3 regions of the Streptomyces sp. NPDC026394 genome follow, and region 2 is predicted to be linked to each of the others. Evidence: predicted binding sites of a transcription regulator. Region 2 holds the regulator's gene; each other region holds the start of a gene.
The links. The regulator HrcA, encoded in region 2, represses chaperone genes, less so after heat shock. The targets are predictions, from matches to a motif close to TTNGCACTCNGNNNNNCNGAGTGCNAA.
Positions count from the first base shown of each region.

Region 1: groL (chaperonin GroEL) is a predicted target of HrcA. The motif match lies at 2,397-2,423, and genes of this name have one in related genera.
Region 3: groES (co-chaperone GroES) is a predicted target of HrcA. The motif match lies at 1,636-1,662, and genes of this name have one in related genera.

Region 1 is NZ_JBVHPX010000013.1:126,456-131,236, reverse strand. Features, by position in the region: gene thrC (threonine synthase) at 1-1,101, shown strand, start outside; gene ACZ4QV_RS27255 (MoaD/ThiS family protein) at 1,279-1,557, shown strand; gene ACZ4QV_RS27250 (cold-shock protein) at 1,997-2,200, shown strand; gene groL (chaperonin GroEL) at 2,575-4,197, shown strand; gene ACZ4QV_RS27240 (SDR family NAD(P)-dependent oxidoreductase) at 4,401-4,781, shown strand, end outside.
Region 2 is NZ_JBVHPX010000002.1:373,717-378,497, forward strand. Features, by position in the region: gene ACZ4QV_RS05870 (nitronate monooxygenase) at 1-462, opposite strand, end outside; gene dnaJ (molecular chaperone DnaJ) at 697-1,833, opposite strand; gene hrcA (heat-inducible transcriptional repressor HrcA) at 1,834-2,850, opposite strand; gene ACZ4QV_RS05885 (MBL fold metallo-hydrolase) at 3,103-3,837, shown strand; gene ACZ4QV_RS05890 (DUF3097 domain-containing protein) at 3,866-4,693, shown strand; gene ACZ4QV_RS05895 (Uma2 family endonuclease) at 4,709-4,781, opposite strand, start outside.
Region 3 is NZ_JBVHPX010000003.1:449,735-454,515, reverse strand. Features, by position in the region: gene ACZ4QV_RS10375 (sensor histidine kinase) at 1-513, opposite strand, end outside; gene ACZ4QV_RS10370 (response regulator transcription factor) at 503-1,183, opposite strand; gene groES (co-chaperone GroES) at 1,809-2,117, shown strand; gene groL (chaperonin GroEL) at 2,221-3,843, shown strand; gene ACZ4QV_RS10355 (GntR family transcriptional regulator) at 3,921-4,286, opposite strand; gene ACZ4QV_RS10350 (hypothetical protein) at 4,292-4,781, opposite strand, start outside.

The sequences.
Region 1 (4,781 bases), on a different contig from region 2:
ATCGAGGCGGGCCCCCACAGCATCTGGCGGTACGCGCCGCTGCTGCCCGTCCCGGCGGACGTCGCGGCCAAGCCCAACCTCAATCCCGGCCTGACCAAGCTGGTCAAGGCCGACAACCTGGCCCGTGAGCTGGGCGTCACCGGCGGCCTGTACGTCAAGGACGACTCCGGCAACCCGACGCACTCCTTCAAGGACCGCGTCGTCGCCATCGCCGTCGAGGCCGCCCGCGCCTTCGGCTTCACCACCCTGTCCTGCTCCTCCACCGGCAACCTCGCCGGGGCGGTCGGCGCCGCGGCGGCCCGGGCCGGCTTCCGCTCCTGTGTGTTCATCCCGCACGACCTGGAGGCGGGCAAGGTCGTCATGGCCGCGGTGTACGGCGGCGAGCTGGTCGGCATCGAGGGCACCTACGACGACGTCAACCGCTTCTGCTCGGAGCTGATCGGCGACCCGCTCGGCGAGGGCTGGGGCTTCGTGAACGTGAACCTGCGCCCGTACTACGGAGAGGGCTCCAAGACGCTCGCCTACGAGATCTGCGAACAGCTCGGCTGGCGGCTGCCGGACCAGATCGTCGTCCCGATCGCCTCCGGCTCCCAGCTCACCAAGATCGACAAGGGGCTGAAGGAGCTGATCGCGCTCGGGCTGGTCGAGGACAAGCCGTACAAGATCTTCGGCGCCCAGGCCGAAGGCTGTTCCCCGGTCTCCACCGCCTTCAAGGCGGGCCACGACGTCGTACGGCCGCAGAAGCCGGACACCATCGCCAAGTCGCTGGCCATCGGCAACCCGGCCGACGGCCCGTACGTGCTCGACATCGCCCGGCGCACCGGCGGCGCGGTGGAGGACGTCAACGACGAGCAGGTGGTCGACGCGATCAAGCTGCTGGCCCGTACGGAGGGCATCTTCGCCGAGACCGCCGGCGGGGTGACCGTGGGTGTCACGAAGAAGCTGATCGAGGACGGGCTGCTCGACCCGGCGCTGACCACCGTCGTGCTCAACACCGGCGACGGCCTCAAGACGCTGGACGCCGTGGCGCCGACGACCGGGCCCTCGGCCACCATCCGCCCGAGCCTGGAGGCGTTCCGCGCCGCCGGCCTGGCGCGCTGACCGCCGCGCGCGGCCGTACACACCCGTACGCGGTCGCGCGCACCCGTACGCGTCGGCACACACCGGCACGCGTCCGCACACCACGACACGCGCCGGCGTACCTCCGTCCGCGCCCGCGGCCACCGGTACGCCCGCCGCCCTTACGCACTCCTCCCGCGAGCTGGAAGGCAGAACACCATGAGCGTCAACGTCCGCATCCCGACCATCCTGCGCACCTACACTGGCGGTCAGGCCGAGGTCCCCGCCGAGGGGGCGACCCTCTCCGAGGTCATCCAGAACCTGGAGCAGAACCACGCCGGCATCGCGGCCCGCGTCTTGGACGACACCGGCAAGCTGCGGCGCTTCGTGAACGTCTACGTCAACGACGACGACGTGCGCTTCGAGCAGGGCCTGGCGACGCCGACGCCGGACGGCGCGGGCGTCTCGATCATCCCGGCGGTGGCCGGCGGCTGCTGAGCCGGTCGCCCGGGACGCCGTAACGATCTTTTTCGGCCCTTCCCCGGCCCGACGGCTGGAATCGCCCTGTCCGCCACGAAGCGGACGGGGCGATTCCGTGTTGTTAAAGGCGATACAGTTGGGGTGATTCCTCGTCCAGCGCGTGCCGAACGCATATGAGAGCCCGGCAAGTTGTGCGCGAAGTGTGGACATGATTTGTCGTGTTGGTGAGCTTTGCCCGGCCCGACTTGCCCTGCCGAATGGGCTTTTCTCCGTATATTTGCGATTGTTCGCGAGAAGAATTCTCGTCCGACTGACCTGTTGCGCTGGGCAGTTGGACAGATACATTCAGCGGCGGTCGACGCGTTCCGGCGCACACCCCCTCCTGTCGGGGGGTGAGGTCTGACCCGGGTCCGCGGAGTGCGGTCCTGTGCAAGGGCCAGTAATAGGGGAGTTAGGCATGGCTCAGGGCACCGTCAAGTGGTTCAACGCGGAGAAGGGGTACGGCTTCATCGCGGTCGACGGTGGTGCGGATGTATTCGTCCACTACAGCGCGATCCAGATGGACGGTTACCGCACCCTTGAGGAGGGTCAGCGGGTCGAGTTCGAGATCTCGCAGGGCCAGAAAGGGCCGCAGGCGGACATGGTCCGCGTGGCCGGCTGAAGCGCCGACCGACTGCTGCGTACGAAGGTCCGCGTCCCCTGTGGGGGCGCGGGCCTTCTGTGTTTGGGTGGGGCGGGCGGGAGTGTCCCGGGGGAGGGCGGGGCGTCCGCCCGCGCCTGGTTTGGCACCCGCCCCCCATGGGGATGGCTCCCGCCAAGCCGCTTGCACTCTCATGGGTCGAGTGCTAATCATTGCGTTAGCACTCTACGAGTGAGAGTGACAGCTAAGGACCGACTCGGTGAGGTCCGCGGGCAGGTGGGGCAAGGAACCACCAGCTCACGAACCGTCCGTCGCGGGCGCCAGCGCGGTCCGGAGTATCCACCCTCCCCCAGACGCAGTCCGGGGGGACCCCCAGTCCGGGAGGACCACTTCACATGGCCAAGATCATCGCGTTCGACGAGGAGGCACGGCGCGGTCTCGAGCGCGGGATGAACCAGCTCGCCGACGCCGTCAAGGTCACCCTTGGCCCCAAGGGCCGCAACGTCGTCCTCGAGAAGAAGTGGGGCGCCCCCACGATCACCAACGATGGTGTGTCCATCGCCAAGGAGATCGAGCTCGAGGACCCGTACGAGAAGATCGGCGCCGAGCTGGTCAAGGAGGTCGCGAAGAAGACGGACGACGTCGCCGGTGACGGCACGACGACCGCGACCGTCCTGGCCCAGGCCCTGGTCCGCGAGGGCCTGCGCAACGTGGCCGCCGGCGCCAACCCGATGGCCCTCAAGCGCGGCATCGAGCGCGCCGTCGAGGCCGTCTCCGCCGCCCTGCTGGAGCAGGCCAAGGACGTGGAGACCAAGGAGCAGATCGCTTCGACCGCCTCCATCTCCGCCGCCGACACCCAGATCGGCGAGCTGATCGCCGAGGCCATGGACAAGGTCGGCAAGGAAGGCGTCATCACCGTCGAGGAGTCCCAGACCTTCGGTCTGGAGCTGGAGCTCACCGAGGGTATGCGCTTCGACAAGGGCTACATCTCGGCGTACTTCGCCACCGACATGGAGCGTATGGAGGCGTCGCTCGACGACCCGTACATCCTCATCGTCAACTCGAAGATCTCCAACGTGAAGGACCTCCTTCCGCTGCTGGAGAAGGTCATGCAGTCGGGCAAGCCGCTGCTGATCATCGCCGAGGACGTCGAGGGCGAGGCCCTGTCGACCCTGGTCGTCAACAAGATCCGCGGCACCTTCAAGTCCGTCGCCGTCAAGGCCCCGGGCTTCGGCGACCGCCGCAAGGCCATGCTCGGCGACATCGCCATCCTCACCGGTGGCACGGTCATCTCCGAGGAGGTCGGCCTCAAGCTGGAGAACGCCGGTCTCGACCTGCTGGGCCGCGCCCGCAAGGTCGTCATCACCAAGGACGAGACCACCATCGTCGACGGTGCCGGTGACAGCGAGCAGGTCCAGGGCCGCGTCAACCAGATCCGCGCCGAGATCGAGAACAGCGACTCGGACTACGACCGCGAGAAGCTCCAGGAGCGTCTGGCGAAGCTGGCCGGCGGCGTGGCCGTCATCAAGGCCGGTGCCGCCACCGAGGTCGAGCTCAAGGAGCGCAAGCACCGCATCGAGGACGCCGTGCGCAACGCGAAGGCGGCCGTCGAGGAGGGCATCGTCGCCGGCGGTGGCGTCGCCCTGCTGCAGGCCTCCTCGGTCTTCGAGAAGCTGGAGCTGGAGGGTGACGAGGCCACCGGTGCCGCCGCTGTGAAGCTGGCGCTGGAGGCTCCGCTGAAGCAGATCTCCGTCAACGGCGGTCTTGAGGGCGGCGTCGTGGTGGAGAAGGTGCGCAACCTGGCCGTCGGCCACGGTCTGAACGCCGCGACCGGCGAGTACGTCGACATGATCGCCGAGGGCATCATCGACCCCGCCAAGGTCACGCGCTCCGCGCTGCAGAACGCCGCGTCGATCGCCGCGCTGTTCCTGACCACCGAGGCCGTCATCGCCGACAAGCCGGAGAAGGCCGCCGCGGCCGCTCCGGGCGGCATGCCGGGCGGTGACATGGACTTCTGATCCTCCCGGATCATCGTCCTCAGATCGCTGGGGCGGCACTCCTCCTCCCAGGGGGGTGCCGCCCCGGCGGCGTTTCGGGGGCATTCCGGTACGGCCGTCCGAGCGGTCACCGGTACGGCCTTCTGTACGGCCGGGGCGCACCGCTGCCGATTCCGTACGGCGGTCCTTGCACTGACCCCGGCCCGACGGGGCACGATCGCCCTATGACGACTCGAAACGGGCAGACCGCCCGACCGGACCGGTTCCCCGCGGACACCGTCGCCCTGATCACCGGCGGCAGCAGCGGAGTGGGCCTGGCAGCCGCGCGGCGGCTGCTCGCGGACGGCGCGCGGGTGGTGGTGTGCGGCCGCGACGAGCGCCGCCTGGACGCCGCCGTGGCGCACTTGAAGGAGCGGGCGCGGGAGGCGGTGACGGGCGGCGAGGCGGCCGTTGCGGATGCGACGGCGACGGGCCCGGGGGCGGCCGGTGGCGCGGCGGACCGGGTGTTCGGCGTACGGGCCGACACGGCCTCCGTCGCCGACCTGGACGCCGCGGTCGAAGCGGTACGCGACCGCTTCGGGCACCTCGACATCATCTTCGCCAAC
Region 2 (4,781 bases):
GGCGGTGACGATCGTGTACGTACCGACCTTGGCGAACCCGTCGAGGACGGCGCGGGTCGGACACCCGAAGTGGAAGGAGACGACCGGAACCGGGTCCTCGCGCAGGATGGCGAGCTTCGCCTCGTACCCGTCGTCGACACCTTCGTACGGATCGATGTCGTCCAGCGGCGTCTCGTACCAGGCCGACTCGCCCGCGAGCTGCTCACGGTAGACCTCGACGGCCGCGTTGTCGGCCAGCGAGGGCTGCGGCATGAAGAGGTTCACACCGAAGGGGCGGTCGGTGAGCCCACGTAGCTGTTTGATCTCCTGATACATGCCGTCCGCGGTCTTGTACCCGGCGGCCAGGAAGCCGAGTCCGCCGGCGCCGCTGACGGCGGCGGCCAGCTCCGGGCGGGCGACGCCGCCTGCCATGGGGGCCTGCGCGATCGGATGACGGCAGAGATCGGTCAGCGCTGTGGGCATGCCCACATCGTGTCACGCCGCACGCGGGTGCCCGAACCGGGCCCGGACCCACCAAGATCAAACACGTCCGGCGATCAGGGCAGTTCGGGCAGGCGCCGAGGGCTCCGGGGACACCGGACGACGAACGGCGGCCGGACTCAAGCCCGACCGCCGCCGTGTGCCGGACGTGGGGTCACCGCCCGCTGCCGTGCCTGTCCGGGGGACGACCCCCGGACCCCCGGCACGACAACCCGCCTACCGCCCGTTGAACGCATCCTTCAGCCGCGAGAACAGCCCTTGCTGGCCCGGCTGGAACTGCCCCGTCGGGCGTTCCTCGCCGCGGAGCTTGGCGAGCCGCCGCAGCAGCTCCTCCTGCTCCGCGTCCAGCTTGGACGGCGTGATGACCTCGACGTGCACGATGAGGTCGCCGCGCCCGTTGCCGCGCAGGTGGGTGACGCCGCGGCCGTGCAGCGGGATCGACTGGCCGGACTGGGTGCCGGGCCGGATGTCGATCTCCTCCACGCCGTCCAGCGTCTCCAGCGGGCACTTGGTGCCCAGCGCCGCCGCCGTCATCGGGATGGTGACCGTGCAGTGCAGGTCGTCGCCGCGCCGCTGGAACGTCGGGTGCGACAGTTCGTGGATCTCCACGTACAGGTCGCCGGCCGGGCCGCCGCCGGGACCGACCTCGCCCTCGCCCGCGAGCTGGATGCGGGTGCCGTTGTCCACACCGGCCGGGATCTTGACCGTGAGCGTACGGCGGGAGCGGATCCGGCCGTCGCCGGCGCATTCCGGGCACGGGGTCGGCACGACCATACCGAAGCCCTGGCACTGCGGGCACGGCCGCGACGTCATGACCTGGCCCAGGAAGGACCGGGTGACCTGCGAGACCTCACCGCGGCCGCGGCACATGTCACAGGTCTGCGCCGAGGTGCCCGGCGCCGCGCCCTCTCCCGAACAGGTCGTACAGACGACGGCGGTGTCCACCTGGATGTCCTTGGTGGTCCCGAAGGCCGCCTCGTCCAGTTCGACGTCCAGCCGGATCATGGCGTCCTGGCCGCGCCGCGTGCGGGACCGGGGTCCGCGCTGCGAGGCCGTGCCGAAGAACGCGTCCATGATGTCGGAGAAGTTGCCGAAGCCCGCGCCGAAGCCGCCGGCCCCGCCGCCGCCACCCGCCTGCGAGAGGGGGTCGCCGCCCAGGTCGTAGACCTGCTTCTTCTGCGGGTCCGACAGCACCTCGTAAGCGGCGTTGATCTCCTTGAACCGCTCCTGGGTCTTCGGATCCGGGTTCACATCCGGGTGCAGCTCGCGGGCCAGCCGCCGGAAAGCCTTCTTGATCTCGTCCTGCGAGGCATCGCGTCGTACGCCCAGGACCGCGTAATAGTCCGTGGCCACTTACGACTCCGCGAGGATCTGTCCGACGTAACGTGCCACTGCGCGTACCGCTCCCATCGTTCCGGGGTAGTCCATGCGGGTCGGTCCGACCACGCCGAGTTTGGCGACTGCCTCGTCGCCCGAACCGTAACCGACCGCGACGACCGATGTGGACGTCAGGCCCTCATGGGCATTCTCATGCCCGATGCGTACGGTCATGCCGGAGTCCTTGGCCTCCCCCAGCAGTTTGAGGAGCACCACCTGCTCCTCCAGTGCCTCCAGCACCGGCCGGATGGTCAGTGGGAAATCGTGCCCGAAGCGCGTGAGATTGGCGGTGCCGCCGATCATCAGCCGCTCTTCGGTCTCCTCCACCAGAGTCTCCAGCAACACGGACAGCACTGTCGAGACCGTGCCCCGGTCCTCCTGCTCGAAGGACTCCGGGAGATCCTGCACGAGCTGCGGCACGTCCGTGAACCGCCGCCCCACCACGCGGCTGTTCAGCCGCGCCCGCAGATCCGCCAAGGAGGTCTCGCCGAACGGCGCCGGGCAGTCCACCATGCGCTGCTCTACCCGGCCGGTGTCCGTGATCAGCACCAGCATCAGCCGGGCCGGCGCCAGCGACAGCAGTTCCACGTGCCGCACCGTGGACCGGGTCAGCGACGGGTACTGCACGACGGCGACCTGCCGCGTCAGTTGCGCCAGCAGCCGTACCGTACGGCCCACGACGTCGTCCAGGTCGACGGCACCGTCCAGGAAGTTCTGGATGGCGCGCCGCTCGGGGCTGGACAGCGGCTTGACGCCGGCCAGCTTGTCGACGAAGAGGCGGTAGCCCTTGTCCGTCGGGATGCGCCCGGCGCTCGTGTGCGGCTGGGCGATGAAGCCCTCGTCCTCCAGCGCGGCCATGTCGTTGCGGACCGTGGCGGGTGAGACACCGAGCTGGTGCCGCTGGGTCAGCGCCTTGGAGCCGACCGGCTCCTCGGTCCCGACATAGTCCTGGACGATGGCGCGCAGCACTTCGAGTCTGCGTTCACTGAGCATCGCGCACACCTCCAGTCCGGCCGTGTCACCGGCGCGCGGCCGGGTTCTTCCGGGTCGTCTTCCCTGGCACTCATCAGGGCCGAGTGCCAGACCCTGACCAAGTGTACGGCCGGGTCGCACGGGCAGGGCAAGGGCGGCGGTACCGGAGTCGTGCTCCGGGCTCCCGCGAAATGCGTACCCCGTATGCCGCCGGGCATCCGGAACCTCCCGGTCCGGCGGGCAACGCTATCGCGATACGGCTAGCGTCTCGGTATGCGTACGACTTGGGAAGAGGCCGGGTGGGAACGGCTCGGCGCGGGCGTCGGCCGGCGCCGGATGCCCGGCTGGGACGAGACGGCCGGCGCCGTCGTCGGCTCGTCCGGCGTGCTGATCGTCGACACCGGCGCGACGCTCCGGGACGGCGCCGAGCTGCGCCGGCAGCTACGCGGCATCACGGGGCGGAACGTGACACATGTCGCGCTGACCCATCCCCATTTCGATCATGTGCTGGGCACCGCGGCCTTCGCGGGCGTCCAGGTCTTCGGCGCGGCCGGGCTCGACGAGTTCCTGCCGCGGGCCCAGGACGACCTGCGGCGCGACGCGGTGTCGCACGGCGTGGACCCGGACGCCGCCGCGGAGGCCGCCGACCTGCTCGTGACCCCGCACCACCTCGTCTCCGGCGAACGCACCGTCGACCTCGGCGACCGGCAGGTCCTGCTCGCCAACGTCGGCCCCGGCCACACCGCGCACGACCTGGTCGTCCTGGTCCCCGGCACGCACGGCTCGCCCGAGGTCGTCTTCTGCGGCGACCTGGTCGAGGAGTCCGGCGAACCCCAGGCCGGACCGGACGCGATCCCCGGCCGGTGGCCCGCCGCCCTGGACCGGCTGCTGGCCCTCGGCGGCGAGGACGCGGTGTACGTACCGGGGCACGGAGCTGTCGTGGATGCCCGATTCGTCCGTGAGCAACGCGACGCGCTGAGCCGCCGCTTCGGCGTGTCGCGGTACTGACCGGCCATCCCTTCTTATCGTCTGTCCAATGCGCAGCAGAGAGTACGGCCCGGACCTCACCCCGCCGTGGAAGAAGCAGCAGCCGGCCCCCGAGGTCGAGGCCGAACCGGACCTGGTCGTCGAAGAAGCCGTCACCGGATTCTGCGGCGCGGTCGTCCGCTGCGAGAAGACCGCCGAAGGCCCGACCGTCACCCTGGAGGACCGCTTCGGCAAGCACCGGGTCTTCCCGATGACCGCGCGCGGCTTCCTCCTGGACGGCAAGGCCGTCACCCTCGTACGGCCCTCGTCGCGCACCGCCGCACGCGGACCGGCCCGTACGGCGTCCGGCTCGCTGGCCGTCCCCGGCGCCCGCGCACGGGTCGCCCGCGCCGGGCGCATCTACGTGGAAGGGCGCCACGACGCCGAGCTGGTGGAACGCGTCTGGGGCGACGACCTGCGCATCGAGGGCGTCGTCGTCGAATACCTCGAAGGCGTCGACGACCTCCCGGCCATCGTCCGCTCCTTCTCCCCCGGCCCGGACGCCCGCCTCGGCGTCCTGGTGGACCACCTGGTCCCCGGCTCGAAGGAGTCCCGGATCGCGGCCTCGGTCACGGACGAGAACGTCCTGGTCGTCGGCCACCCGTACATCGACATCTGGGAAGCGGTGAAACCGTCCTCGGCCGGCATCCGCGCCTGGCCGTCCGTCCCCCGAGGCCAGGACTGGAAGACCGGCGTGTGCCGGGCCTTGGGCTGGCCGGAGAACACGGGCGCGGCGTGGCAGCGGATCCTCGGCTCGGTCCACTCGTACAGGGATCTGGAGCCGGCGCTGCTGGGGCGGGTGGAGGAACTGATCGACTTCGTTACGGCGCCGGACTGAGCGACTTCGGACCCGTTACGGGCGGGAGTGGGGTTTGGCGTCGGGAAGGGTTTGGAACTCACTGGTGTCCAGCTCGACGCCGAGGAGG
Region 3 (4,781 bases), on a different contig from region 2:
GGCGTGGGTCGCGTCGTCCACGTCCGAGAGCACGGTCACGGCGTACACGTACCGCTCCTGCCCGCCGCCGCCGGGCGGCGACGCCCGGACCACCACCACGTCCGCGCGCGCACCGCCCGCCGCCGCGGCGGGGGAGCCGGTCAGCACGCGGTCGGCGGAATCCTGGCCCGGCGACGGGCGCAAGCCCCGCAACTCGGCGGTCAGCGGTTCGGCGGTACGGAGACTGGTCGCGACGACCCGCCCCGTCGCGTCCAGGACCAGCACCAGATCGACGCCGTCGGCGGGCGAAGGCAGCACCTCCGGCAGGGCACCGGTGTCCGCCTGCGCGGCGACCTTACGGGCCGCCACCTCGGTACGACTGGTGGTGTTGTCCAGAAGGTTGGCGCGCAACAACGCGTAGAGCCATCCACCCCCGACGGCCAGCAGGAGGCCCATCGCGAGCGCCGCGGCCACGGCGGTGCGGCCGCGCACGGACGCGGGCCCGGGCCGGAACCGGCGTTTCTCAGCCGTCATCGGGCGCCATCCGGTAACCCGTCCCGTGCACGGTACGGATGGAATGGCGGCCGAACGGCACATCCACCTTCTTGCGCAGCGACGAGACGTACACCTCGACGATGTTGGGGTCCACGTCGGCCGGCGAGTCCCACACCTCGTCGAGGATGTCCCGCTTGGCGACCGCCTGCCCCTCGCCCGCCATGAGACAGCGCAGCACGCCCAGTTCGCGGGCGGTCAGCTCGATGTCCGTGTCACCGCGGCGACAGCGCCGGGCATCGGCGTCCAGAGTGAGATCACCGCTCTGCAGCGTCCGGGGCCGCTCGGCGGCCCGCCCACGCCGGGTGAGCGCCCGCAGCCGGGCCAGCAGCACAACGAACGAAAACGGCTTGGTCAGATAATCGTCGGCGCCCGCGTCCAGCCCTTCGGCCACGTCGTACTCGCCGTCCTTGGCGGTCAGCATCAGCACAGGCGTCCAGTCGTCCCGGCGCCGCAGCCGCCCACAGATCTCGTACCCGCTGGGCCCCGGCAGCATCACATCCAGCACGATCGCGTCGTACACCCCCGCCAACGCGAGCTCCAGCCCCCGATGCCCGTCCCGGGCCACATCCACCCAGTGCCCCTCAGCAGCCAGCCCCCGCCGCAAGGAGTCGGCGAGCCCCTCTTCATCCTCCACGACCAGTATGTGCATGAACTCATTGTCCCGGTTCCGCCCTATTCCCGACAGGACGGACCGGAGGACCGCAGCAGTGGCGCCCACACCACGTGAGCCTCTCCGCCAGTCGAGCGCGCACCAGAACAATCGTTCTTTCCCACCCCCACAGACCTGGGCTCGCCAATCCGACCGGAGGGGGCGGGTAGGGGACCGTCCCCGCGGGCAGTCCGGACACTGGCCCACGTATCCGATGCACCTCAGCTAAAGGACGCCGTGGGGAGCTAAAGGATGCCTTGGGGGTACCCCCGGCCGAAGGCTGGGGGAGAGTTGGCCCCCTACGCGCCCCCGCCGCCCCCACAACGAACCCCGTCCGAGCCCAGGTCACCCCACAACCCCCGCGCGAAGCGCAACCCAGGATTGCCAAGCCCCCCACCTGGGCAAGGTGCCCCACGAGCAGCCCCCCCCCGAAGAGACGCGCCGAAGGCGCATTGGCACTCCGCTTGACCGAGTGCTAACCGCGTCATAGTCTCGGCTCTGGCACTCTCCACCGGGGAGTGCCAAACACAGCGACGGGCAGGTCCGGCACCCGCGACGACGGATCGACCTGGTCGCCACCTCAGACAGTTAACCCCGTGAGATCTCCGAAGGGGGAGGTCGGATCGTGACGACCGCCAGCTCCAAGGTTGCCATCAAGCCGCTCGAGGACCGCATCGTGGTCCAGCCGCTCGACGCCGAGCAGACCACGGCTTCGGGCCTGGTCATTCCCGACACCGCGAAGGAGAAGCCCCAGGAGGGCGCCGTCCTCGCCGTGGGTCCGGGCCGCTTCGAGAACGGCGAGCGCCTGCCGCTCGACGTCCAGGTGGGTGACGTCGTTCTCTACAGCAAGTACGGCGGCACCGAGGTGAAGTACAACGGCGACGAGTACCTCGTCCTCTCGGCGCGCGACGTGCTCGCGATCATCGAGAAGTAATTCACCGAAGATTGCCTAGTTCTGCGCCCCTGGTTCCCGCGTCTAAACAACCGGTATCCCGGGGCGCAGTTCGTTGCAGAGAACGACTAAGGACACGTAACTCATGGCGAAGATCCTGAAGTTCGACGAGGACGCCCGTCGCGCCCTTGAGCGCGGCGTCAACAAGCTTGCCGACACCGTGAAGGTGACGATCGGCCCCAAGGGCCGCAACGTCGTCATCGACAAGAAGTTCGGCGCCCCGACCATCACCAACGACGGTGTGACCATCGCCCGTGAGGTCGAGGTCGACGACCCGTACGAGAACCTCGGCGCGCAGCTGGTGAAGGAGGTGGCGACCAAGACCAACGACATCGCTGGTGACGGCACCACCACCGCCACCGTGCTGGCGCAGGCGCTGGTCCGTGAGGGCCTGCGCAACGTCGCCGCGGGTGCTTCCCCGGCCGCCCTGAAGAAGGGCATCGACGCCGCGGTCAAGGCCGTGTCCGAGGACCTCCTCGCGACCGCCCGCCCGATCGACGAGAAGTCCGACATCGCGGCCGTCGCCGGTCTGTCCGCGCAGGACAAGCAGGTCGGCGAGCTGATCGCCGAGGCGATGGACAAGGTCGGCAAGGACGGTGTGATCACCGTCGAGGAGTCCAACACCTTCGGTCTGGAGCTGGACTTCACCGAGGGCATGGCCTTCGACAAGGGCTACCTCTCGCCGTACATGGTCACCGACCAGGAGCGGATGGAAGCGGTCCTGGAGGACCCGTACATCCTCATCCACCAGGGCAAGATCGGCTCGATCCAGGACCTGCTGCCGCTGCTGGAGAAGGTCATCCAGGCCGGCTCCTCCAAGCCGCTGCTGATCATCGCCGAGGACGTCGAGGGCGAGGCCCTGTCGACCCTGGTCGTCAACAAGATCCGCGGCACGTTCAACGCCGTCGCCGTCAAGGCGCCCGGCTTCGGTGACCGCCGCAAGGCGATGCTCGGCGACATGGCCGCCCTGACCGGCGCGACCGTCATCGCCGAGGAGGTCGGCCTCAAGCTCGACCAGGCCGGTCTGGACGTGCTGGGCACCGCCCGCCGCGTGACCGTCACCAAGGACGACACGACCATCGTGGACGGCGGCGGCAACTCCGCCGACGTCGAGGGCCGCGTCAACCAGATCAAGGGCGAGATCGAGTCCACCGACTCGGACTGGGACCGCGAGAAGCTCCAGGAGCGCCTGGCGAAGCTGGCCGGCGGCGTCTGCGTGATCCGCGTGGGTGCGGCCACCGAGGTCGAGCTCAAGGAGAAGAAGCACCGTCTGGAGGACGCCATCTCCGCGACCCGCGCCGCGGTCGAGGAGGGCATCGTCTCCGGTGGTGGCTCCGCCCTGGTGCACGCCGCCAAGGTGCTGGAGGGCTCCCTCGGCAAGGAGGGCGACGAGGCCACCGGTGTCGCCGTCGTCCGCCGCGCCGCCGTCGAGCCGCTGCGCTGGATCGCGGAGAACGCCGGCCTTGAGGGCTACGTCATCACCTCGAAGGTGGCGGAGCTGGACAAGAACCAGGGCTTCAACGCCGCGACCGGCGAGTACGGCGACCTGGTGAAGGCCGGCGTCATCGACCCGGTCAAGGTCACCCGTTCCGCGCTGGAGAACGCCGCGTCGATCGCCTCGCTGCTGCTCACGACCGAGACCCTGGTCGTCGAGAAGCCGGCCGAGGAGGAGCCCGAGGCCGGTCACGGCCACGGCCACGCCCACTGAGGCAGCTCACCGCCGTTCGAGGCCCGGTCCCCTTTCGAGGGGGCCGGGCCTCGTCCCGTTGACGGGGCTTCCCGCCGTCATCCCGCGGAACCGTTGGCCAGCGCCGCTCGGACGATGCGGACGGCCTCGTCGGTGCCGATGCCGGCGCGGGTGATGACGGCGGCGTACTCGGCGGCGGCGCGGCGTGCCCGTTCGCGCCCCTTCTCGCCGGCCGCGGACACGAACGAGCCGGCCGCTCCGCGGGTCTCGATCAGCCCTGCCTCCTCCAGCCCCCGGTAGGCCCGGCCGACGGTGTTGGCGGCCAGGCCGAGGTCCGCGGCCAGGCGGCGGATGGCCGGCAGCCGGGTGCCCACGGCCAGTGCGCGGTCCTGGATCTGCCGGGCGAGCTGGGCGCGGAGCTGCTCGAACGGCGGGACGGGGGAGGCCGGGTCGATGACGAGCATCGGTCTCACCGGTCGCTCATGACGTGCTGTGCCACCGTGGAGCTCGGTGCGGTCCGCGCGGTGATCAGGGCGAGCGCGACGACGCTCAGGGCGATGAACGCAAGCCAGGCGACGGTCCACCAGCCGAGCCCGGCAGCGAGCACCGACACGGTCGGCAGGCACCACACCACGGAGGGGGTGGCGACGTAGCGGGCGTCCTCGACCCGCATGATGACGTCGGCGGTCAGCGAGACCTCGTCGTCGGCCACGGCCGGGCGCGCCAGGACATGCCGCAGTTGGACGAGCATGCCGGCCGCGATCCCGCCCAGCCCGATGAGCAGGATGGCCGCCGCGTACCGTGCGGTGGATTCCTGCACGGTCAGGGCATGGATCGCCGGGGCCGTCGCGCCCGCGAACGTGGCAACCGCGAACAGGACACGCGGCCCGCCGAGCACGGTGCGCCAGCCGAGCCGGACCGGGTGGGCCGCCCGCCGCGGCAGCGTCGCCGCGGCCCGC